3 regions of the Pseudoalteromonas sp. MM1 genome follow, and region 3 is predicted to be linked to each of the others. Evidence: predicted binding sites of a transcription regulator. Region 3 holds the regulator's gene; each other region holds the start of a gene.
What was found. Region 3 encodes LexA, which represses DNA repair genes until DNA is damaged. Its sites were predicted from a motif close to TACTGTATNNNNATACAGTA; they were not measured.

Region 1: ruvC (crossover junction endodeoxyribonuclease RuvC) is a predicted target of LexA. The motif match lies at 1,987-2,006, and genes of this name have one in related genera.
Region 2: QUE46_RS04880 (YebG family protein) is a predicted target of LexA. The motif match lies at 3,782-3,801, and genes of this name have one in related genera.

Annotation. Positions count from the first base shown of each region.
Region 1 covers NZ_AP027922.1:1,419,380-1,427,563, forward strand. The annotation lists gene QUE46_RS06500 (ABC transporter permease) at 1-1,927, shown strand, start outside; gene ruvC (crossover junction endodeoxyribonuclease RuvC) at 2,056-2,580, shown strand; gene ruvA (Holliday junction branch migration protein RuvA) at 2,583-3,200, shown strand; gene ruvB (Holliday junction branch migration DNA helicase RuvB) at 3,208-4,215, shown strand; gene tolQ (protein TolQ) at 5,531-6,235, shown strand; gene tolR (protein TolR) at 6,222-6,653, shown strand; gene tolA (cell envelope integrity protein TolA) at 6,658-7,584, shown strand; gene tolB (Tol-Pal system beta propeller repeat protein TolB) at 7,594-8,184, shown strand, end outside.
Region 2 covers NZ_AP027922.1:1,074,789-1,082,972, reverse strand. The annotation lists gene QUE46_RS04910 (TonB-dependent receptor) at 1-230, shown strand, start outside; gene QUE46_RS04905 (peroxiredoxin) at 302-907, opposite strand; gene fadR (fatty acid metabolism transcriptional regulator FadR) at 1,143-1,856, opposite strand; gene dsbB (disulfide bond formation protein DsbB) at 2,374-2,892, shown strand; gene QUE46_RS04890 (DUF6170 family protein) at 2,894-3,196, shown strand; gene QUE46_RS04885 (ComEA family DNA-binding protein) at 3,208-3,504, opposite strand; gene QUE46_RS04880 (YebG family protein) at 3,850-4,170, shown strand; gene QUE46_RS04875 (M23 family metallopeptidase) at 4,308-5,471, shown strand; gene QUE46_RS04870 (polymer-forming cytoskeletal protein) at 5,461-5,952, shown strand; gene QUE46_RS04865 (hotdog fold domain-containing protein) at 5,960-6,433, opposite strand; gene QUE46_RS04860 (multidrug effflux MFS transporter) at 6,617-7,810, shown strand; gene QUE46_RS04855 (LysE family translocator) at 7,807-8,184, shown strand, end outside.
Region 3 covers NZ_AP027922.1:3,475,578-3,483,761, reverse strand. The annotation lists gene QUE46_RS15795 (endonuclease) at 1-352, opposite strand, end outside; gene QUE46_RS15790 (VOC family protein) at 479-829, shown strand; gene QUE46_RS15785 (hypothetical protein) at 804-1,520, opposite strand; gene QUE46_RS15780 (Rho termination factor N-terminal domain-containing protein) at 1,663-1,914, opposite strand; gene QUE46_RS15775 (hypothetical protein) at 2,145-2,525, shown strand; gene QUE46_RS15770 (PaaI family thioesterase) at 2,530-2,970, opposite strand; gene lexA (transcriptional repressor LexA) at 3,147-3,764, shown strand; gene coxB (cytochrome c oxidase subunit II) at 4,236-5,372, shown strand; gene ctaD (cytochrome c oxidase subunit I) at 5,372-6,964, shown strand; gene QUE46_RS15750 (cytochrome c oxidase assembly protein) at 6,964-7,494, shown strand; gene QUE46_RS15745 (cytochrome c oxidase subunit 3) at 7,530-8,184, shown strand, end outside.

The DNA of each region.
Region 1 (8,184 bases), 1.6 Mb from region 3:
TGTTGCAAAAACAGAGGTTATTCAACCTGGCAGCCGAGTGAACTACCGCCAACTTTACGCAGGTGATGAAGCCGACATAACGCGGTTTTATGAATGGTTAAAGCCGCAAATGGCTGAAAACCAACGTTGGTATGGCGTAAAAGATAGGCAATCGCCTATATCAAATAGCTTAAACCGTGCAGAAAGCTTTTTATTACTAGCCGGTTTGCTGGGCATTATTTTGGCTACGGTCGCTATTGCTGTGTCGGCAAAGCGTTATTGTGAGCGCCAATACGACCCCGTAGCAATGATGAAAACACTCGGCGGAAGTCGTGCCTTAATTCGTAAAATATATTTTATGCACTTACTCATGGTGTGTGCTTTAGCGGTTATTGTGGGCTTAGCTATAGGCTACGGCTTGCAAGAAATTGCCACTGGTTATTTAGCAAAAAGCATGGATATGAGCTTACCAGCAGCGGGTTTTAAACCTTGGCTGGTGGCCATTAGCACAGGCGTTATATGTGCAGTTATGTTCTCTATTAAGCCACTGCTTGATTTATTTGATATTCCACCCCTTAGAGTTTTGCGCCGTAACTTAGGCGATAGACTAGCTGTAAGCCGTGTGCACTTAGGTTTAAGTGCGCTTACGGTGTTTTTATTAATGTGGTTATTTAGTAATAACATTAAAATAACACTGATTTTGTTTGTCTCTACACTTGCTTTGATTGCGGTTTTGTTTGTTATTTCAAAATTAATATTTGGTGGTGGCCGTAAATTAGGCTTAAAGCCAGGCAACAGCTGGTCATTAGCTATTGCCTCTATTCAAAAGCGGGCAAACGTAAATGCGGTGCAGCTTATTAGCTTTTCGTTGGCGATAAAATTGCTGTTGTTTTTGATTGTACTTAAAAACGACATGATCTCAGATTGGCAGTCTCAATTACCCGCCGATGCCCCTAATGCATTTTTAGTTAATATTACGCAAAACGAGCTTGAGCCTGTAAATAATTACCTCGCAGAAAACGATATTTTAGTATCTGATTTTTACCCAACCATTCGCGGGCGCGTAAATGCGGTAAATGGTGAGCTTGTTGCGCGTAAAGTGTCGTTGCAAGATAACGAGAAAAAAGATGAAGAAGCACGTTCTGGCATTGGCAGAGAGCTTAACCTAACGTGGCTTGATGATGTGCCAGCTCAAAACGAAATTGTGCAAGGGCAGTGGTTTGGCGAAGGCGCAGTGGGTGAGGCTTCGGTTGAGGAATCAATGCTTGAGCGCCTAGATGTAGAAATTGGCGACACGTTAACATTTTTAATTGGTGCGCAATCTTTTGACGCTAAAATAACTAGCGTACGTAAAGTAAACTGGGCTACGCTAAAACCTAACTTTTTTATTATTTTAAGCCCCGACGTGCTAAAAGATTTTCCGGCAACCTATATTTCATCAGTACGTATAGAGCCTGAGCAAAAGAAAGCGTTTAGCCAGTTACTGCGCACGTATCCAACCATTACCGCCATCGATGTAGATAACTTTGTAAAGCAAATTCAATCAACCATTGAGCAGGTGTCGCTAGCTATTGGATTTGTGCTTGCTATTGTGGTGTTGTGTGGTGCATTAGTGCTTATATCGCAGGTGCAAGCTAGCCTTGGTGAGCGAATGCAAGAAATAGTAATACTACGCACTTTAGGCGCTAAAGGGCGGTTAATAAAAAATGCGACCCTTTATGAGTTTTTGCTATTAGGTGGTTTAGCTGGGTTTGTAGCTGCTTTATTTAGTGATGTGACTTTGCTAATAGTTCAGCAGCAAATGTTTGACTTAGCCGGTAAATTGCACCCTGAAATATGGCTAATAGGGCCAGTTTCAGGCGGGGTGTTTGTTGCTACGCTTGGCTACTTTATGATTGCTCGTAAACTTAAACAAAATACCCAAGGCTTAGTACGTGCTTTAGCATAAGCTTTACTTTTAACACTAAACGCCCGTACTAAGTTACGGGCGTTTTTGTTTTTAAGTGCCACTGGTAATTTATACAGTGCTCTGGCATTATTACCGTTATTGAAAAATAACAATAATGAGTGTGCTGTTTGGCCATTATTTTAGGGATAGACCCAGGTTCACGTTTAACGGGTTATGGAGTAGTTGCTCACCAAGGTGCTAAATTTACCTATTTAGGCAGCGGGTGCATTAAATTAGCCGAGCACGAGTTCCCCATACGTTTAAAAATGATCTACCAAGGGATCACACAAATAATAGAGCAGTTCTCACCCGAAACCTTTGCCATAGAAAAAGTATTTATGGCGCACAACCCGGATGCCGCGCTAAAGCTAGGTCAAGCCCGAGGAGCCGCTATCGTGGGAGCCTCTATGGCCGAACTACCCGTATTTGAATACTCAGCACGGCAAATTAAGCAAGCCGTGGTTGGTAATGGCGGCGCCGATAAGTCGCAAGTGCAACACATGGTAAAAAATATTTTAAAATTACCTGGCACACCGCAAGCCGATGCGGCCGATGCGCTTGCCATTGCAATTTGCCATGCTCACTCAGAACAAAATTTAATTAAACTAGCGGGTAGCGCAAGTAAAACCGTTAGAGGACGTTTAAGGAAATAAATATGATTGGCCGTTTAAATGGCACTTTAGTTGAAAAGCAGCCGCCCGAAATTTTATTAGAAGTAAGCGGCGTTGGCTACGAAGTACAAATGCCCATGACCTGTTTTTACGACTTACCCAATATTGGCGAAAACACTATAGTGTATACACACTTTGTAGTACGCGAAGACGCACAATTACTATTTGGCTTTAATAATAAAACCGAGCGAGCGCTGTTTAGAGAGTTGTTAAAAGCAAATGGCGTGGGGCCTAAACTCGGCTTAGCTATTTTGTCGGGCATGTCGGCGCAACAATTTGTAAGTTGCGTAAACAACGAAGACGCCACAACACTGGTTAAATTGCCGGGTGTGGGTAAAAAAACTGCTGAACGTTTAGTGCTCGAAATGAAAGATCGCTTAAAAGATTGGGGTAATGATTTATTTACGCCATTTAGCGATAACGCCGTGATAGAGCCTGCCACTGATGCAATAATTGCCAATAATGCCGCAGACGATGCCGTATCGGCACTTGTCGCGCTTGGTTATAAATTGCCACAGGCGCAAAAAGCAGTAAAATCGGTAAGTAAACCCGATATGTCTACTGAGGTTCTTATTAAAGAATCTTTAAAATCAATGTTGTGAGTAACCCATGATTGAAGCTGATCGTTTAATTGACGCGAGCGAAAAAACCAACGAAGACACCATAGACCGCGCAATAAGGCCCAAGCTTTTAGCCGACTACAAAGGTCAGCCGCATGTTAAGCAGCAAATGGAAATATTTATAGAGGCTGCCCGTAGCCGTGGTGAAGCGCTCGATCATCTATTAATATTTGGCCCGCCGGGCTTAGGTAAAACCACGCTTGCTAATATTGTTGCCAATGAGCTTAATGTAAGTATTAAAACCACTTCAGGCCCTGTACTTGAAAAAGCCGGCGACCTTGCTGCACTGCTTACCAACCTTGAAGAAGGCGATGTGCTGTTTATCGATGAAATACACAGACTCAGCCCGCAAGTTGAAGAAATACTTTACCCCGCAATGGAAGATTATCAACTTGATATTATGATTGGGGAAGGCCCCGCAGCACGCTCTATTAAATTAGACTTACCGCCATTTACACTTATTGGCGCAACAACACGTGCAGGGTCACTTACCTCACCGCTTAGAGACCGTTTTGGCATAGTGCAGCGCTTAGAGTTTTATTCTATTGCTGATTTATCATATATAGTAGGGCGCTCCGCGCATTATTTAGATTTACAAATGTGCGATGATGGTGCCACCGAAATTGCAAAGCGCTCGCGAGGCACACCGCGTATAGCTAACCGCCTATTGCGCCGCGTGCGCGATTACACACAAGTAAAATCTGATGGCACCGTCAATGCCTCGGTTGCCGAGCAGGCGTTAGATATGATTGACGTAGATAAAAGTGGGTTTGATTACATGGACCGTAAATACTTACTTGCCATAATCGAAAAATTCATGGGTGGGCCTGTAGGACTTGATAACTTAGCCGCAGCAATAGGCGAAGAAAAAGAAACCATTGAAGATGTTATTGAACCGTTTTTAATCCAACAAGGTTTTATACAACGTACACCGCGCGGGCGAATTGTGTCAGACAATGCATACCACCACTTTGGTTTGCTCCCTAAACAAAACTAACCTATTTACCCAGCCTATAGCTGCAAAGCTATAGGCGATCCTCCTATTTAATCAGGGCGTGTTGAGCTGTGATGGTTGAATTTGCAGCAGTGTGTTTGGTTTTTAGGCAAGGCAGAGCCTATGAAGTGTGGTTATTCCCCATAAATAGGCGATAACGCAGCATAAATGGCAAACATGCGCTGCCCTTCGGGTTCTGCCTAGGGGCGATAAACTCTTTGTTGCCTACATGGATTTAGGTAAGGGGCGTGAGCAGGACGCGGAAGCTTTGCTCTGTTTTTACTTATTCTTACATGGATGTAAGTCATTAGAATAACGCAGGAGCAGTTATCGAGCCCACTAGGTTACAAACCTCGCGCCGCGATTTAATCGCCCCTAGATTGAGCAAATTTCAACCCGCAAAGGTCAACACGCCCTAGTAACAAATATATTAGTTAGTTAACTTTCATTCAGCTTGTTGCAAATGTAATCAAAAAATTAAAATCATTTTGTAATTCACTTAACGTTAAGACTGGCGTGGCTATGCTGCGTACCAATAAAGATATTACGGCAGATGTTTGCTATTTTTTACAACCTTAAAATCCGGTTATTTACATTAAACCTCAGTTAGCATGGTAGTAAAATTTAGGCAAAAAAAAGCCCGCATATAATGCGGGCAAACAACAAGTTGAAGGAAGTAATCCAGGGAACTACGTTTTACTTAATCAGGTTTTATCCAAAAAGAGTAAAACAATGTAATACGATTAAAAATCCTATTACTAAGAACTTGGCTTAATGAAACATGTTTCATTCAATGCGTCAGCTCGGTATGGAAGAATGATACGGAATAAGCATTTTTTGTTCAAACTAGAAAATTTAAAATTTCAGATAAGAAAAACTAATCTGATGAATTTTTTTGTTGTTCATAACTTGCGCGTTAATTATTCGTTAATATTATAAGTGGCTGAAAATTAATAAATAACTGGTCTGAGCTGTATTGTTGCAGTATTAGTTATATTAGTACATACAGAATGGTATGAATTACTTTTGCGTGCTTATGCAATTTTTATGAATAAACGGTGCATTTTATTAAGTTTACTGCGTATATTTAAGCACTTTTGTAGTATTTAGTTGTGTTTTACTAAACGCGATAGTCGCGTTTTAGAAACAAACAAGCGATTAAGCGTATGTTTAACGTTTTTTGTTGCCAATTCATAGCAATATCGTTGTCAGTAAACCCTTGACTCGATACACTAGATGCAACTTATGGCCGTTACAATGGTCTTATTTACACAAAATAACCAAATTGACGTTTTTTGAAATTATTTAGGAGTTTAACGTGGGATCAGGGCTTAATTTTTTAGATCTAATTCTAGAAGCCAGTTTGCTTGTGCAGTTAGTAATGCTAGCGCTAGTAGCAATGTCTGTTATGTCATGGGCAATTATTTTTCAACGTAAAAAAGCAATAAGCGACGCCTTGTCTGATGCAAAAAAATTCGAACAAAAATTTTGGTCAGGTATCGACTTAAGTAAACTATACAACGAAATTTCGTCACGTAGCGGCCAATCTCATGGTATTGAAGCGTTGTTTACATCAGGCTTTAAAGAGTTTGCACGCCATAAAAAGAACACCTTTCAAAGTGCTGGCATAGTAATGGAAGGTACGCATCGCTCAATGCGTGTGGCGCTGTCGCGTGAAATCGAAAAACTAGAATCGAGCTTATCGTTTTTAGCGACAGTGGGTTCAATTAGCCCATATATCGGCTTATTCGGTACGGTGTGGGGTATTATGAATGCCTTTATTGCGCTGGGTGAAGTGAAGCAAGCCACATTACAAATGGTAGCACCGGGTATTGCTGAGGCCCTTATTGCAACGGCAATGGGTTTATTTGCGGCAATTCCAGCTGTTATTGCGTACAACCGCTTTGCCAATAAAGTTGAAAAGCTAGAATCACACTACATCAACTTTATGGAAGAGTTTGCCAATATTTTACACCGTCAAGCAGCTACCCAAATAGAGGCTAAAGCGAATGTATCAGCGTAAAAAGCGCCGTCCGGTCGCAGAAATTAATGTAGTACCTTACATTGATGTAATGTTGGTATTACTAATAATATTTATGGCAACAGCACCGCTTATTACTCACGGTGTAAAAGTTGATTTACCAAAAATGGAAGAGTCGGACTTAGTTGATACTAAAGACACGCCACCCATTATTGCCTCTATCGACTCTGCGGGTAAGTACTATGTAAGCATAGGTACCGACCCTGAAGAGCCAATGGAAGCACTTGATGTGGCCGCGGTTATTAAGTTGCAGCTAATGAAAAACCCTGATGTACCAGTCATGATTAAAGGCTCTGGTAAGGTATCGTACCAAGAAGTATTGTTATTAATGGACTTTTTAAAGAATGCTGGCGTACCATCTGTGGGTTTAATGACAGAATCCTTTGAGGGGACACAGTAGTAACATGAATAGTTCTATAATCAAGTCAGTACTTTTACATTTAGGTTTAGGAGGCTTTTTGTGGGCAACGGCAAACATACATGCTCCAGCGCCTAAAGTGATGGAAGTGACGCTGAATTCGGCTATTCCTGAGCCTGATAATGCGGTTTCGGCGGTCACCGTTGATCAAAAACAAGTTGAGCAAAAAATTGCTGAATTGCAAAAAAAAGAAGACGACAAAAAGCGCGCTGAAGATAAACGCATTCGAGACCTAGAGCGCAGAGCGGCTAATGCGCGTAAACAGCGAGAAGCCGAAGCCCGTAATATTAAAAAACTAGAGCAACAGCGCAAAGCAAAAGAGAAAGAAAAAGCACAAGCTGAGGCTGAAGCTAAAAAAGCGCGTGAAATTGAACAAAAAGAGCGTGCTAAAGCAAAACAAGCCGAAAAACAAAAGCAAGAGGCTGAAAACGCCGCTAAAGCTGCTGCAGATAAACGTAAAGCAGAAGAAGAGGCACTTAAAAAGGCCGAAGCTGAGCGTAAACAGCGTGAAGCAGAAGCAAAAGAGCGTGCAAAGGAAGCCGAGCGTAAACGTCAGCAAGCGCTGCAAGAGCAAATGTTACAAGAACAACTTGCTAAAGAGCAGGCTGCACGTAGTAAAATACGCCAACAGCAAGTAGTAAGCGAAGTTGATAAGTACCGTGCTTTAATTATGGCGCGCATTCAGCAAAACTTACTGATTGATGAAAAAATGAAAAACCAACAGTGTCGAGTAAATATTCGTCTTGGATTTAATGGTTTAGTAACGCAAGTTAAATCGTTAGGGGGTGATAAGCTAGTGTGTGAAGCTGCACTTAGAGCTGTGCGCATGGCCGATACATTACCTGTATCTAAAGACAAAGACGTATTCGAGCAACTTAAGAATATTAATTTAACAATCAAGCCAGAATTTTAAAGGAATGATATGTTCAGCAAAATTAAAATAGCCTTTGTAGTTATATTATTAGGATTTCAAGGTGTAGCGAATGCGGCACTTGAAATTGTAATAACAGAAGGTGTAGACGGCGCACGTCCTATTGCCATAGTGCCTTTTAAATACAATGGTGTTGGCCCAATTCCACAAAAATTGAGCGATGTTATTGCTGCCGACTTAATGCGCAGTGGTAAGTTTAAACCGATAGATGTAGCACAAATGCCACAGCTTCCTAATAAAGATGGCGACATTGACTATGCAGCATGGGTAAACCAAGGTGTAGAAGCAGTTGTGGTAGGCGAAGTAGAGCAACAAACTGATGGGCGCTACTTGGTACGCTACGAATTAGTAGATGTAATTCGTGGGCAAATTACCGGTGGCCAAACTCAGATGATGAGCAGCGGTAAACTTGTAAAAAGCCAAGACCATATTTTAGAAGCGCGCGAAAGTGTGATTAGTGAAAGTGGCTTTCGCCGTTACTCACATCGCATAAGCGATGTTGTATATGAAAAGCTAACCGGAGAAAGAGGCGCGTTTTTAACTAAAATTGCCTATGTAATTGTTCGTGAAGATCAACCAAAA
Region 2 (8,184 bases), 1.3 Mb from region 3:
ACTTTGATAGTAATACATCGCGTATGGTTGATTCGCAAGCACTGGTGGATCTACAAACATCTTACCGTGTAAGTGATGCAACTAAAGTGTCGCTAGGTGTTAATAACGTATTTGACGAAGAGCCACCATTTGCCATCGGTGATGGCGATGCGGATCTTTACGGTTATGCATCGGGTGTACACAACCCGCGTGGTCGTTACTTCTACACCAAAGTAACCTTCTCGTTTTAATTTAAAATAGGCTATGCTAAAACAAAAAAACCGCCAAATGGCGGTTTTTTTATTAAAACGCAGGGGCTAAATTATAGCTCGCCTTCGTTTTCAGATAGGAACTTAGCAACACCTTCAGGGCTTGCGTCCATACCTTTTTTACCTTCTTCCCAACCAGCAGGGCATACTTCGCCGTTTTCGCTGTGGAATGCTAGTGCGTCAACCATACGGATCATTTCGTCGATATTACGACCAAGTGGTAAGTCGTTCACTACTTGGTGACGTACATTACCTTCTTCATCGATTAGGAAAGAGCCACGAAATGCAACGCCTGCTTCTGGGTGCTCAACGTCGTATGCTTTACAAATTTCGTGCTTAACGTCTGCAACTAGTGCGTATTTAACTTTACCAATACCGCCGTCTGCTACAGCAGTGTTACGCCATGCGTTGTGTGAGAATTGTGAATCGATAGAAACACCAATTACTTCTACGCCACGCTTTTGAAATTCTTCGTAACGCTTATCAAATGCGATAAGTTCTGAAGGACATACAAACGTGAAATCTAGTGGGTAAAAGAAGATTACTGCTTTTTTACCTTTAATTGTTTCATGAAGGTTATAGCTATCTACAATTTCACCATTACCTAGTACAGCTGCAGCGGTAAAGTCTGGTGCCTGGCGGCCTACTAATACACCCATTTTATTCTCCAAATATTTTGAGTTTGTTGTCGATTGCTTACGCAATACTGATACTTATATGGGCGCTAAAAATTAAAAAACAATAGCGCCAGCACATAATTAAATGGCATTTTAAATTTAATGCGGAAAAAAGAACAATCGTATTTAGCGATGTATACAATCGAAAATATCGAACAGATATTAAAAATTGATTACACGTATAAAAAAACCTGCATTTGCAGGTTTTAAAAAGTATTTAATCCATGATATCGGAAGGCATATCGCCTTTAATATTTTGCCAAATTTCACCCGTCTGATGGCCAAACTTACGCATCATTGAAATCGCACCATCGTGCTCACGGTTTTCAGCCAATACTGTTAAATCTTTATAAAATTGACGTGCTAACTGACGAGTGCCTGCGTCTGAAAAATAATGACAACCAATTTTAAAGTAAAATCCTCTAAAACCGTTAAGTATAAGTACGTAAATGCGGTTATTACCAGCGACAGCTAATTCGTGGTGTACTTTGTAATCGTAATCTGCAAATGCTTGTGCTGTATCTTCCAGCTCATCGCTTTTAGATAATATTTCAATAACGCGTTCTGGATTATATTTAATAGCGGCACGGGTGTAGATTGCACTAATATTTGTACGTGCAGATAATAGCTGGTCGGTCAGCTCGGGCATTTTATCTTCATCTAAGCGCGCCAGCGTTTCGAGTATATTTAAACCCGAAGTTTCCCAAAAGTTATTTACTCTTGTTGGCTTACCGTGCTGAATCGTTAACCAACCGTCACGTGCTAAGCGTTGCAGTACTTCACGTAATGTTGTTCTGGTTACACCAATTAACTCAGAAAGCTCACGCTCTGCAGGCAGAATTGAACCTGGAGGGAAATCGCCGTTCCAGATAGATTCAACTATATACTCTTCAGCAAATCCTGCTGGGCTTTTAGCTTTAAAAATTCTCATTCAATTCCCACTCGAATTAATCACAACTCATCGTTTTATACGAATAACTGACAGATTGTACCAGATGAAATATAACTAACAAGTAAACTCGTTGATATAAGTGCCAACCATCAGCTGAAAATTTTGTAATAACAAATAATAAAATTCGACATGCTTAAATTTAACTTAATTTGCTACCTAAATTAGCCCTATTCATAGTAGGTACATCAATACTATTGCTGTTTTTCTTCACCACTACATTGCTGTAAAAGTTCCTGTGCGCGGCACCTTCCATACAAGTACATTTAAAACACGCATACAGCAGAGCATGTTAACCATTTTGTTCAAACAAGCCTTTTTACTTGCCTACATGTTTATTTAGCAAAGTAAGCTTAACCTTTACCTAAATAGGACTGGCCATAACCACTTATTAATTTCATCTTAAAAAATGCCACTTCGATAGCTTTTTTACCCTTTTTGTTGCTCGTTACTTTATCCTAGTACATAATTCAACGTCTTATTTCAATGCGGATTTTTTATGAACTGGCTAGCTCAACTCCCTACTCAACGCACTCCATGGCTACTATTTACAGGCATTGTATTTTTATTAGAAGTCACCGCACTATTTTTTCAATACCAAATGGGCCTTGCACCCTGCATTATGTGTATTTACCAGCGAACTGCGGTATTAGGCTTATTAGGGGCGGGTATTATTGGCGCAACTAAACCACAGAATAAATTTGTACGTGCAACCGCTTATTTAGTGTGGGGTGTATCCAGTGTGTGGGGCTACTTTATTGCACGTGAACACATAGAAATGCAAACAACCACCGATCCCTTTGCGTTTAGCTGTGAGTTTGAACCAAATTTCCCTGCATTTATGCCCTTGCATGAATGGATCCCAAGCTTTTTTCAAGCCACAGGGGATTGTGGTAATATCGATTGGCAATTTGCAGGATTAAGTATGCCAGCATGGATGGAAATACTATTTGCGTTATTTACTATTACGCTTTTTGTACTTGTTACCACTCGCTTACTTACTAAAAAGACTATTTAATATGTTTACGTTTTTTACCAGTCAACTGCCTGAATTAAAGCACCTTAAAGTGAGACAGCGACAAGCCGTTGTTGCTATTGCGCTAAGTATGCTACCCGCCACTGATAGAGTGTTATTAAGAATAGTAAAGCTGATATTGCTCAGCCCATTGTTTTTATTATTTACTGTTTTTAAAGGGTGGGAACTCATTCCTTTTTTAATTTTAGGTGGACTGTGTTACCCGCTTTTAACAACGCCGATTGAAATAAACTTCGCTAAAAAATATTTAACCAAAGCACTTGAGCAGTATTCACAGGGCGCTTAGCGCCCTGCCTATTATAAAGACACTTTTCCTTCTAATTTAGCTACCAACTTTTTACCTATTCCTTTTACATTGGCTAAATCGCTCAGCTCAGTAAAATCACCATTTTCTACCCTATAATCAACAATAGCCTGCGCCTTTTTCTTACCAATACCAGGCAGTTTGGCCAGCATTTCTGAGTCTGCACTATTAATGTTAATAACCGAGGTTTGCGGCATTTCAACCATAGGCTTATCTTTAACAGGGTTAGCGTGGGTAATCGCGCTAAAGCTTAAAAAGCTGATAATAAGTAGCGTTAATAGATTTTTCATTTGTTATTCCTTATTTTTTTTCATACCAAAGCGTTATAGTTAAACGGCGAATTTGGCTTTAAGCATGTGCTTAATTTTTATTAGAGGAAATAATATTAAATAAGGAGCAACGCGCATCACTTATATTATTTCCAGTGCATAATCACCTAAATCCGAAAACCTAAAATGCAGCTGGTACAACAAAGTGATTACCTAAATAAAGTAAAGTTACGCTTTTTTGTCAAATTTATGACAATCTAAAATGTCGTGAATGCTTGCAATTTATTTCGCAAACATTTACTGTATATAAAAACAGTGACCTACAGGTCAATAACCACATTACCACGCAATCAAGCAGGAGAGATCATGGCTGTTGTTGTTAAATATGTTGTAGAACGAAACGGAGTTGAGCGAATGACGTTTACTACTAAAAAAGAAGCGGATGCCTATGACAAAATGCTCGATATAGCAGAGTCGCTTGAAGTAATGCTGGAAAAAGTAGATGTACCACTGAGTGAGCAACAAGTAGAATCGCTTGCGCTTGAAATTGCAAAGAGTAAAGATGACTTTATGGCGGTACTAAAAGGCGCGAAAGAGCCCACAACAAAAAGTACAGCTAAAGCTAAAGCTAAAAAAGCCGACAACGTAGCATCAATAAAAGATAGCGATGAGCAACAAGCTAGCTAGTATCCGACTATTTTCAATAGAGGGCTGATACTAATAGCAGCCCTTTTTTATTAATTTTTGAACAGTTACAAATTTTTTCTGGCTTTTTAGACTGAAATTGATACATTAATCCGGTTAATAGCGAGTGTTTATGTGCCATGTCAGTATTTATTAAGTCTTTTTACCAAAAAATTTTCCCAGCCCGTCAGTTGCTTATTCGTCAAAATGGCGAAGTAAAGCATGTTGTTTTGGCGCCTTGGTTTCAGCTTTTTACAGTACTGCTTATTTTAGGCACTATTACTTGGGTCGCTATTTCAAGTTTTCGTGTTTATAGTCAAACAAATAAAATTACCGACATAGAACAAAGCCAAATAGACAAACAACAAGTGTGGCAAAAACAGGTCAGTGAACAAAAAGCATTGCACGCTAAGCAATTAGAGCAACTTGCAGTCCTTGAGCAAAAGCAAGCACTTTTGCAAGGTATGATTGAATCCCTCCCCGCATCTATTAGTAAAGAAACAATAAAACTAGAAGATCAACTTGACTCGCCTGTTAATGAAGACAACGGCGAGTTTCATGAACCACTTGTCGATGAAGAGCCAAAAAACAAACACGCAAGCCTACTAACGCCAATCACTTTTGCCGCACGCTATGAGCGCTTAAATAAACACTACGAGCATAACTTTGCGCTTATTGATGCGCAAATTAATAAACGCCATGATGCAATTTTAGCGATGTTAAAAGGGGCTGGCCTAGAATCAGCTCTTGAACAACATTTAGCTCTGGGTGCACAAACCAGTGCGCAAGGTGGCCCGTTAGATGTATTTGATGAAACTAAAATACCAGGGCAGTTTTTAGCCATTGTTGATAAGCTATTACTACTCAACAATCTTGAAAACTTTTTAACAGAGCTGCCTAACTCACTGCCCTTACCTGCGGCTAAATACTATATTTCGAGCAACTTTGGCCTTCGTAAAGATCCAATGAACAACCGCCGAGCTTTTCACAAAGGTGTTGATTTAGCCGGCTGGCACAAAACCGAAATTTTTGCCCCTGCCGATGCTGTTGTACTTCGCGCTGGCAGAAACGGCGGCTATGGTAACTTTATAGAGCTAGAGCACAAAAATGGCTTGATCACCCGTTTTGGCCACTTAAATAAGATTAAAGTGAAAAAAGGCCAAACAATCGCTAAAAATGAGGTAATTGGATTAATGGGCAGCACAGGCAGAAGTACCAGTACCCACTTACACTATGAAGTGTTACTCGATGGCAAACATGTCAATCCTCTAAAAATAACAAAGGCGCTTTCTCGTGTTCGGTAAAAAAAAGCAATCAAGTAGTCAAACTACGTTAAAAAGAGTAAATCATACCCCTTCTATTATTTCTGAAGATGTGCGCTTAACTGGCACACTTACCAGCCAAGGCGAAGTGCAGCTAGATGGCCGCATTGATGGCGATATAAAGGCAGAGCATCTGGTAATTGGCTCTAGCGGTATTGTTGAAGGTGTAGTTGAAGCTAAAAGCGTCATTGTAAAAGGCAAAATTATTGGCTCTCTTAACGCCAGTGAAGTGAATATTCAAAGCAGTGCTCACGTGCATGGCGATGTTTTTCACGACACGCTAAGTATTGAGGCAGGAGCCATTATTGAAGGCAGCTTAAAACAACGCTTTGAAAAAGAAGAACCAGAACTTATTAGCGAAGATTTAAAGCCGGCAAAAGAAGTAAAAACCTTGCTGGATGATGCTGACAGCGACTTGTCGTTTGTTAATAAGCAAGCCGCTGATAAAGCCAAACCTAATTAAGCGCTCATTACTTTTTCTCAGTTATGTACATCGTAATATCTGCAGTGAACACCAGTTCATTGCGGGTATTATAAAGCTTAACTGGCACCACTAAATCCTCTTTATCTATCCATTGGCGAGGCAAGTCGATTTCTGCAATAGCAGTTACATCGGTATCAACTTTTGCTAAATACTGGACCGTCATTCCTTTAGGGATCCAGCGATGCGTTTTATAAGGCACGGTGGCATCTACCATTACACCAGCACACAGCTCTGCTAAGTTACATTGTGCAATAGCATGAATAGTCCCAATATGGTTATGTACACTACGGCGGTTTTTTACAACAGCGCTACAGTGCCCTTCTCTTAAATCGAGTATATAAGGTTTCATTGAGCCAAAATAAGGGGCTTTCATGCATACTGCTTTGCTAAACAACCAATTGCCAAAAGGTAAGCGTTTAAATTTTAGCCACGTTTTTAAAAGGGCTGATTTATTACTCATTGTTATTTCCCATTTTGTGTTTATAAATTCAAATTAACACATCAGACCAGTTAAAAAAAGCGCAATTCACCGCGCTGTTAATCCTCATGTCATGAAATATTTATCACAATAAAGCGTGGCTCACTCATAAGCCCTTTCTTTTTTATAAGCGGGCACCTAAAATAGCCAGCAAAAGGAGACCTAATGCAAACTCAGCCCGCTAAACCTAACTTAATTTTATTACTCATCTTAGCGTTACTCGTAATATTTTGCCCTATGGCTATTGATATTTATCTGCCCGCTTTTCCTACTATTGCCACGCAATTTAACGTAACCGAACAACAGGTTCAGCAAACGGTGGCTGTTTTTATGCTTACTGTGGGTTTAGGGCAATTAATTGCGGGGCCGCTTGCCGATAAGTTTGGCCGAAAACCGGTAGCTGTTGTAGGTGTTAGCTTATATGCAGGCTCAGCTTTGCTTGCCTATATGGCTCCCTCTTTTGCTGTATTAATGTTTGCACGCGCTCTGCAAGGGTTAGGGGCGTGTGCTACGTTTGTTGTTGCGTTTGCTATTGTACGTGATAAATACGGCAGCGAGCGCAGTGGACAAATGATTACGTATTTAAATGGGATTGTGTGCTTTATTCCCGCGCTTGCACCTATTTTAGGTGCTTGGCTTACCGTGCAATTTGGCTGGCGCATGAACTTTATGTTTTTAACCTTATTTGCATTAGCAGGGCTGGTAATTACGCTCACCTTATTTAGGGAAACTCGCCCAGCCGATAGCCACTACCAAGGGCATATATTGGACCTGCGCCGGTTTGTACCAATAATAAAAACTCCGATATTTTTATTTAACAGCCTACTGTGTATGGTTGCCATGTCGGCAATACTTGTGTTTGTTACCTTAGCACCGGGGTGGATTATTACTCACTTAGGTGGCACTGTGGCCGACTTTACTTTTTGGTTTACACTCAATGCTGTATTAAGCATTATAGCCAGCTTTATTACGCCTATTTACATTAAGCGCAATAGTCAAAAAGCCCTGCGTGTAGGAGTAACTGTGTTAGTAGGCTCAGGTATATTAATGATTTCGCTTAGCCATATAGAATCGGCCATTGCACTCATGCTTCCCATTTTAATTGCAGCACTAGGCTTTGCTTTGAGCTTAGGCTCTGCGGCTGGCATGGCGTTATCGCGCTTTCCAAAGCAAGCCGGTACAGCCTCTGCCTTAATTGGTGCTATGCAAATGAGTGGCGCTAGTGTGCTTGTGTTTTTAACGCAATATTTAGGCCTTAGCACACCTTGGCTAATTGCTTTTCATTTATTGTTACTGGCACCACTTTGGCTAATTTTAATGAGTAAAAAAGCCCATACATTGCACCCGGTTAATACATGATCAACCCTGATTTTTTAGCATCATTTTTATTGGCGAGCTTTTTAATGGCGGTGGCCCCTGGGCCATCAAACGCATTTTTAATGGCGCAAACATTTGCCAATGGCAGAACAGCAGGCATGCAAAGCGCATTTGGCTTTGCTTTAGGTGGGGTAATACATACCTTTTTTGCCGTAATTGGCCTAAGCGCGGTACTAAAAGCCTCCCCTACCGCTTACAGTGCAGTGCAATATACAGGGGCCGCTTATTTATGTTATTTAGGACTTATGATGATTAAGGGCACATTAAAGCCCCCCACTTCTGAAGGGAACTGCACTAGCGAAGAAAAACCACACATTAGTACCAGTAAAAAATCTAATGTTATGTTTCAAGCTATG
Region 3 (8,184 bases):
TGGCACTGACCTTACGGCAGTTTTTACGCCCACCGTTTTGCCAGCATTGTAGCTGATGGCCAAACTCCCACGCGGGCACTATATGCTCCCACTCTATACGCAATGCACGTACATTAACTTTGCCAGAGGAAGTTAATGTATTACGCGGAATGTAGCCACAGTTGCTAGGATCGGGGATTAGCTTTTTACCCTGTTTTTTAATGTCGCAGCCGCAGTAAAGGCTTTTAGCGTTATCGGGCAGGGTTTTAATTAAGTGCCTTTTAGCCGTTGAAAAGCGGGTAAATTCTTCACTTGATGCCGAAAAACAAATACAACAAGCCACAAAGGCCAAAATAAATTTAAGCATATCCATCACATACGTGAACTACAGGAGGCGCTAGTCTAAAGTTTTGCTGCTAAAAGATAAACCCTGAGCAAATTTTAATCCGCAATGCTTAGTACACTCTATAATGATATAAAAAATAGCGAGGAGATGACCATGCTAGGTGCTTTTTCAATAAGTTTAACGGTTAAAGATATTAGGGCCTCTAAAGCGTTTTATGAAAAGCTGGGTTTTAGTGAGTTAGCAGGCGAGGTAGAGCAAAACTGGCTAGTAATGCAAAACGGTGAGCATTTGATTGGCTTGTTCTCGGGTATGTTTGATAAAAACATGCTGACCTTCAACCCTGGTTGGGATCAGCATGCACAAACAGTTACAAACTTTAAAGATGTTGATACGCTCAGTGAATATTTTCAAAGCGCTAATATAAGCGTTGAGCCTGTGGGTGATAAAAGTTTTATTATTACCGACCCAGACGGCAACCCTATTTTGATTGACCAACACGTGTAAGCTTTTTTAGCCTAACGTTTTGTATTAATAAAATGATACCGCACAAACAAAATAGCACGCTGGTGGCTGCAAAGCTGATAAGTAACGGGTTGTTAAAATTTTCTCGCTCGTCGTAATCCATTATGTGCAGCATCCAAAAAAAGTCGAAAATGCGCCATAATGTGCTGCGAACGGTAATAACTTTGCCGTTAATTGCATTTAAATATAGCGTAGTATTAAAGGTGTCGTTAAATTGTACTTGCCACACATTTGTTTTGTATCCCACTTCTCGAGGGCCTTGTTTTAAAAGCGTTGTGCTAATTGGCTTAGCGTCGATGAGTAAATGAGCTTGCGCATTAGCGGTGATTTGTATTTTAGTGGGCGGCTGAAAGGGGCGGCCCGTTAAACCACTAAAGCTTTGCTGCTCGGTGCTGTTAATAACAGTAATAAGCGGAGTAGTTAAAAAGTGCTCAAATATTATTTGAGTGGGGTTAGCCACTTGTGACGTAATATTATCGAGTGATGTAAGGTAGTCTGCTTGTGTAAATGGGTTTGTAAGTGTGCGCTTGGCAAGGTGCTTACCATGCACGTATTCAAGTGGTATCGCGCTCATTACTAAGCCACCTAAAAGCCAAGCTAAAATTTGTAAGGCAAGTAAAAAGCCTAGCCACTTATGTAGTTTTCGAGCGCGCTTAAATAGTTGTTTTCTCATTTTGTGCTTCTTATTATTTTTAGCGTTAGTGTATTACAGCAGTCCATGCTTTTACTGCGGCATTTTGTCGCAGTTATTCATAAGCTTACTCTAACTTTATAAAAATAATAAAAAGGAGCGATAAAAATCAGTGAGGCTGCGTTTAATTCTCTCGCAGGGCGTTTATTAGCTCTTGTTTGCTCATTTTAGAGCGGCCACTAATGCCTACCTCTTTTGCTTTATCGTATAACTGTTTTTTTGTACGTTGCTCATAATTTGAGGCTTTACCGCCTTTTACAGCTGTTTTATGAGTATTACTATTAGCAATACGTGCGGCTTTTTGTTTGCTCATGCCTTCATCGCGAAGCGCATCGTACTGATCGTCGTTTTTAATTTGCGGGCCATGATCTACCATAATTTCTCTCCTGAGCGTTTAATTACACAGTGTGTGTATAACTTTCATACATAAACGGTAAAATTAAGCGTAACTAGCCTAACCCGTTTTATAAGGCAAATTAGGTGCCAATGGCGTTTAAACAGGCATTTTCTATTAATAAAGCCATGTTTACCGCTTAGTTGATTTGGTATAAAAGTAAAACTGCGTTAAAGTTTGCGATGAAACTATAAGAGGGTAAAAAGCAGACAATGTCGGAAATTCAATTTTTAAATGTAGATCTAGAGCTTGAGTCTAAACAAGATATTAGCGCCCTAGTGGCAGACTTAAAGAAAAACGCGATGGTTTTACATTATGACAAAGACGAATATCGTCAACTTGCGCGTATTGAAGCCTCAGGTGACATAACCACGCCAGATAAAGCTATTAACCACTTGTGCGAGCTTATTGAGTCGTGTTCTCGTAACGCGCTTAAGCAATGGCTAAGCTGCTCTCGCAGAACCTTTGATATTGGTTTTGAGTCTGGTACGTCACCAAAATGTTTTAATCAGGCGCTGCATGCAGACACGTTATTGCGTATATCTGCAATTGGCGCGGGTATGGAAATAACAATTTACCCTATTGAAAAGTAAGCTATTACTTTCGCTCAACCACTGCTGCGGTCATTTTTGATACGCAGCAAAGCTCGTTGCGGCTATTGGTTATTTTTATCTCCCATACAGAACTGCGTTTACCAATATGAAATGCACGAGCCGTTGCTGTTAACGTCCCATTGCGTGACGCTTTTAAATGGCTTGCACTAATTTCCTGCCCTACACAGTAAAACTTTGTAAAATCAACAACAAAATTAGCAGCATAACTAGCAACTGTTTCGGCAAGTACTACATTAGCGCCGCCGTGTACCATTCCCATTGGGTTATGATGCTCAGGTATTGCGGGCATAGTCGCAACTAGGTAATCTTCCCCTATCTCGGTTATTTCTATCCCCATGGTTTTCATTAAAGTACCTTGGCCGTTTATACCTTCATCTAACTGTTTGCAAAGCGCTAATGTGATGGGTTGATACCAAATACTCATAACTACTCCTTTGAATTAAAACCTTGTTTATAGCATTTTATATATGCAATTTTAATAATTACCTAAAATGTACACATGTGTATTTGGTTTAGCTAATTAAAGCGCAATTTAAATTTGCGATTTTTATTTAACTGTATATACTCACAGTTAAATGTACTGTATGGAAAACCAGTTGTATGCGACCATTAACGAAACGCCAAGCTCAAATACTCGAACTAATAAAAGTTTTTATTAAAGACACTGGTATGCCTCCTACACGTGCCGAAATTGCACAAACATTAGGTTTTAAAAGTGCCAATGCCGCAGAAGAGCACTTAAAAGCGCTTGCCAAAAAAGGCGTTATTAAAATGAAGCCAGGCGCAAGCCGCGGTATTCAATTAGTTGAAGAAGAAGAGCCAGAGCAACTAGGTCTGCCATTAATAGGCCGAGTTGCAGCAGGTTCGCCTATTTTGGCGCAAGAACATGTTGAGAGTCACTGTAAAATAGACCCACTTATGTTTAAACCCGCCGCAGACTTTTTACTGCGTGTAAACGGTATGAGTATGAAAGATATAGGTATTATGGATGGCGACTTACTTGCCGTACACCGTACTCAAACAGCAGAAAACGGCCAAGTTGTGGTTGCACGAGTAGATGAAGATGTAACTGTAAAACGCTTAGAAAAAGCAGGCCGAAAAGTATTATTACACGCCGAAAACGAAGAGTTTACCCCTATAGAAGTAGACCTTGAAAACGAATCTTTTAATATTGAAGGTTTAGCTGTTGGCGTAATAAGAAATGCTGACTGGATGTAATTTTAACTATTTTTAAGTCACTTTTTATAAATGCGCACTGTTAAGTGTGCATTTTTGTTTTAAAAAAGACCTTCCACTACCTCAAAGCGGCCTAAAATTATTTAGCCTGTAAACTTTTTTTCACTCATACTTCTATCTTCCTAAGCGTGTTACATCCCTTAATTTTGCTCGTATCTTGGCTGTTAAATAACAATTTAATACTTCGTAATTTAATCAATTTTAAAATATCACTTGATTGTTTTTTATACTAAAACTTGCTTGTTGTACGTTTTTTAGCTAATCATTAATGTGCTGGACTAACAATAACTCACAGCTTTTTAGTTATGAGAACACACAATATACACAAACCTTTTGTTGTCCTAGCGATACCAATTAAAAATAAGATTGGTTAAAAAATAAAAATAACGAATTGGCGTTTAAGCCGTATGCCTCTTCGCTTTGCATTCGCAATAGCATCAAAGGAGCCGTCACATGGGTAAACTGACCTCTACCTTGTGGCTTGTGTTGATTATGTTCCCGCAGCAAGTGCTGGCTAATAGCCAATACAATATGCGCAAGGGCGTAACCGATATAAGTAATAATGTATATCAGCTACACATGACCATATTTTTAATATGTTGTGTGATTGGGGTGATAGTGTTCGCAATAATGTTTTGGGCACTGATTCATCACCGTAAATCTAAAGGGGCAGTCCCTGCCCAATTTCATGAAAGTACCAAAGTAGAAATTCTTTGGACTGCCATTCCGTTTGTTATTTTAATTGCCATGGCAATCCCTGCCACTAAAACCCTCATAGCAATGGAGGATGCCAGTAAGGCCGACTTAACCATTAAAATTACAGGGTCACAGTGGAAGTGGCATTATGAATATATGGGCGAAGACGTAGAGTTTTACTCTATTTTATCTACCCCTCAAGACGAAATAGCCAACCTTGTTAATAAAAACCCTAATTACTTACTTGAGGTTGATAAACCTTTAGTGCTGCCAATTAATCAAAAGGTGCGTTTTTTAATGACCTCAGATGACGTTATCCACTCTTGGTGGGTCCCTGATTTTGCCGTTAAAAAAGATGCCAATCCGGGGTTTATCAACGAAACGTGGACCAACATTAACGAAGAAGGTATTTACCGAGGACAGTGTGCAGAGCTGTGCGGTAAAGATCATGGTTTTATGCCCGTGGTGGTTGAAGCTAAGTCGCAAGAGGACTTTAACGCATGGCTTGCAGATGCTAAGCAAGCTAAGCAAAAAGCGGCATTAGCCGATGCTGCTTTGCTTGATCAAACGTTGCCTAAAGAAGAGTTAATGACTTTAGGCGAGCAAGTGTATATGGCAAGTTGCGCTGCGTGTCATCAACCAACAGGAATGGGATTACCGGGCGTGTTTCCTGCGTTAAAAGGCAATCCAATTGTTTTAGGTGATATAAAAGATCATATAGATGTTGTGATCCATGGTCGTCCAGGGACTGCAATGCAGGCATTTGCTAAACAGTTATCAATAAAGCAGCTTGCGGCAGTAATTACCTACAAGCGTAATGCGTGGGGTAATGATACGGGTGATGTCATCCAACCTAGTGAAATTCAGGCAGCACTTGATGCGGAGGCGAACTAATGAGTAGCATAGTAGAACAACCTAACGCCAATGACGCTCATCACGGTCATCACCCAGCCAAAGGTTTTAAACGTTGGTTATACACAACAAACCATAAAGATATTGGCAGCATGTACTTAATTTTTTCGCTGACTATGTTTTTAATTGGCGGTGCAATGGCCATGGTTATTCGGGCTGAGTTATTTCAGCCAGGATTACAATTGGTAGACCCACACTTTTTTAACCAGATGACCACAGTACACGGTTTAATTATGGTGTTTGGTGCTGTAATGCCGGCCTTTACGGGGCTTGCTAACTGGATGGTACCGCTCATGATTGGCGCGCCAGATATGGCACTGCCCAGAATGAACAACTGGAGCTTTTGGATTTTACCTTTCGCTTTTTTAATTTTATTGGCCTCGTTATTAATGCCTGGAGGCGGCCCCGCATTTGGCTGGACGTTCTATGCGCCGCTTTCAACAACGTACAGTAACGACAACACCGCAATGTTTGTGTTTGCAGTGCACATTATGGGGATTAGCTCAATTATGGGCGCAATAAACGTTATTGTGACCATCGTTAATTTACGTGCCCCAGGCATGACATGGATGAAGCTACCATTATTTGTTTGGACATGGCTAATAACCGCATTTTTATTAATTGCTGTTATGCCTGTATTGGCCGGAGCGGTCACTATGGTATTGACCGATAAATACTTTGGAACCAGCTTTTTTGATGCAGCAGGCGGCGGCGATCCGGTAATGTTTCAGCACATATTTTGGTTTTTTGGCCACCCCGAAGTGTACATCATGATTTTACCCGCCTTTGGTATTATTTCGACCATAGTGCCTACGTTCTCCCGTAAAAAACTATTTGGTTATGCCTCCATGGTATACGCCACTTCTTCTATCGCATTACTGAGCTTTATAGTGTGGGCGCATCATATGTTTACTACCGGTATGCCCGTTGCTGGCGAGCTATTTTTTATGTACGCGACCATGCTGATATCGGTGCCAACAGGAGTAAAAGTTTTTAACTGGGTGGCCACTATGTGGCGAGGTTCTATAAGTTTTGAAGTACCCATGTTATTTAGTATTGCATTTATTGTGCTATTTACCTTGGGGGGCTTTTCGGGGTTGATGTTGGCTATAACACCAGCTGATTTTCAATATCACGATACTTACTTTGTGGTGGCGCACTTTCATTACGTGTTAGTTACGGGGGCAATATTTTCTATTATGGCAGGCGCTTATTATTGGTTGCCTAAATGGACGGGCAATATGTACAACATTGCCTTGGCTAAGTGGCATTTTTGGTTATCGCTGGTAAGCGTTAATGTGCTGTTTTTCCCTATGCATTTTGTTGGGCTGGCAGGTATGCCTCGCCGCATTCCCGATTACGCTCTGCAGTTTGCTGACTTTAACGCGATTATAAGCATAGGTGGGTTTGCCTTTGGTTTATCGCAGTTACTCTTTGTGGCTGTGGTAATTAAGTGTGCCCGAGGGGGCGATAAAGTGCCTGCAAAAGTATGGGATGGTGCTGAAGGTTTAGAGTGGGAAGTAGACTCTCCTGCGCCGTATCATACTTTTTCTACACCGCCGGAAATTAAATAATGACACATGCACCGCTATTAAAGCGCCTAATTCTTATTTGTATAGGTATGTTTGCTTTTGCATTTGCCTTAGTGCCCTTATATGACGTGTTTTGCGACATAACCGGGCTTAATGGCAAGCCGTCGCTTGAGCAAGCTAAGCAAAGTACACAAATCACTGAAAACCGAGAGATAGGTGTGAGCTTTACAACCCATGCGCAAAGTGGTGCGCCGTTTATTGTTAAGTCAAAAGAATACAGTGTTGATGTGAAACCGGGTGCTATGCGTGAGGTAATGTTTAGCGCAAAAAACACCAGTGATATCGATAAAGTAATGCAAGCGGTGCCTTCTGTGTCGCCTGGAAAGGCGGCTAAGTACTTACATAAAATAGCGTGCTTTTGTTTTGATCAACAACCGCTAAAAGCGGGTGAAGAACTTGAGTTTAAACTGCTGTTTTATGTAGATACTGCTCTGCCGAGCGACGTAGAAGAGCTAACTTTATCGTACACCGTATTTGATATTAGTGAGCAGCTGGTAGCAAGTAATAACTAGCCTGCATGTCTAGTGAAAAACTAGGAGCAAGTAACATGAATCAAGATTATGAAAACTACTACGTACCCGAGCAAAGCCCTTGGCCCATAGTGGGCGCGGTGGCGTTATTTTTTATTGCAGTGGGTGCGGCGTTAACAGTTATGAATTTAGAAAGTGAAGGGGGCAGCGGTGTGTACCTGCTATATGCAGGCATTGCAGTGCTGCTATATATGATTTTTAGTTGGTTTAAAAATGTAATTAGCGAGTCTGATCAGGGCTTGTATTCAGCGCAAATGGACCGCTCATTTCGACAAGGAATGAGCTGGTTTATATTCTCTGAAATTATGTTTTTTATGGCCTTTTTTGGCGCATTATTTTACGCCCGCATACTGTCGGTGCCTTGGCTAGGTGGGGCTGGGAATAATGCGATGACCAACGAAGTGCTTTGGCCTACCTTTGAGGCAGTATGGCCGTTACTAACCACGCCAGCAGGTGAAACCACGCAAGCTATGGGATGGCAGGGCTTACCCCTTATTAATACGCTTATTTTATTAGCGTCTTCGGTTACTTTGCACTTTGCTCACGTAGCTATTGAAAACAATAAACGTAAACCGCTAAAAGTGATGTTGGGAGCAACCATTTTATTGGGCGTGTGCTTTTTAGCATTGCAGGTAGAAGAATATATTTATGCCTATAACGAGCTAAATCTAA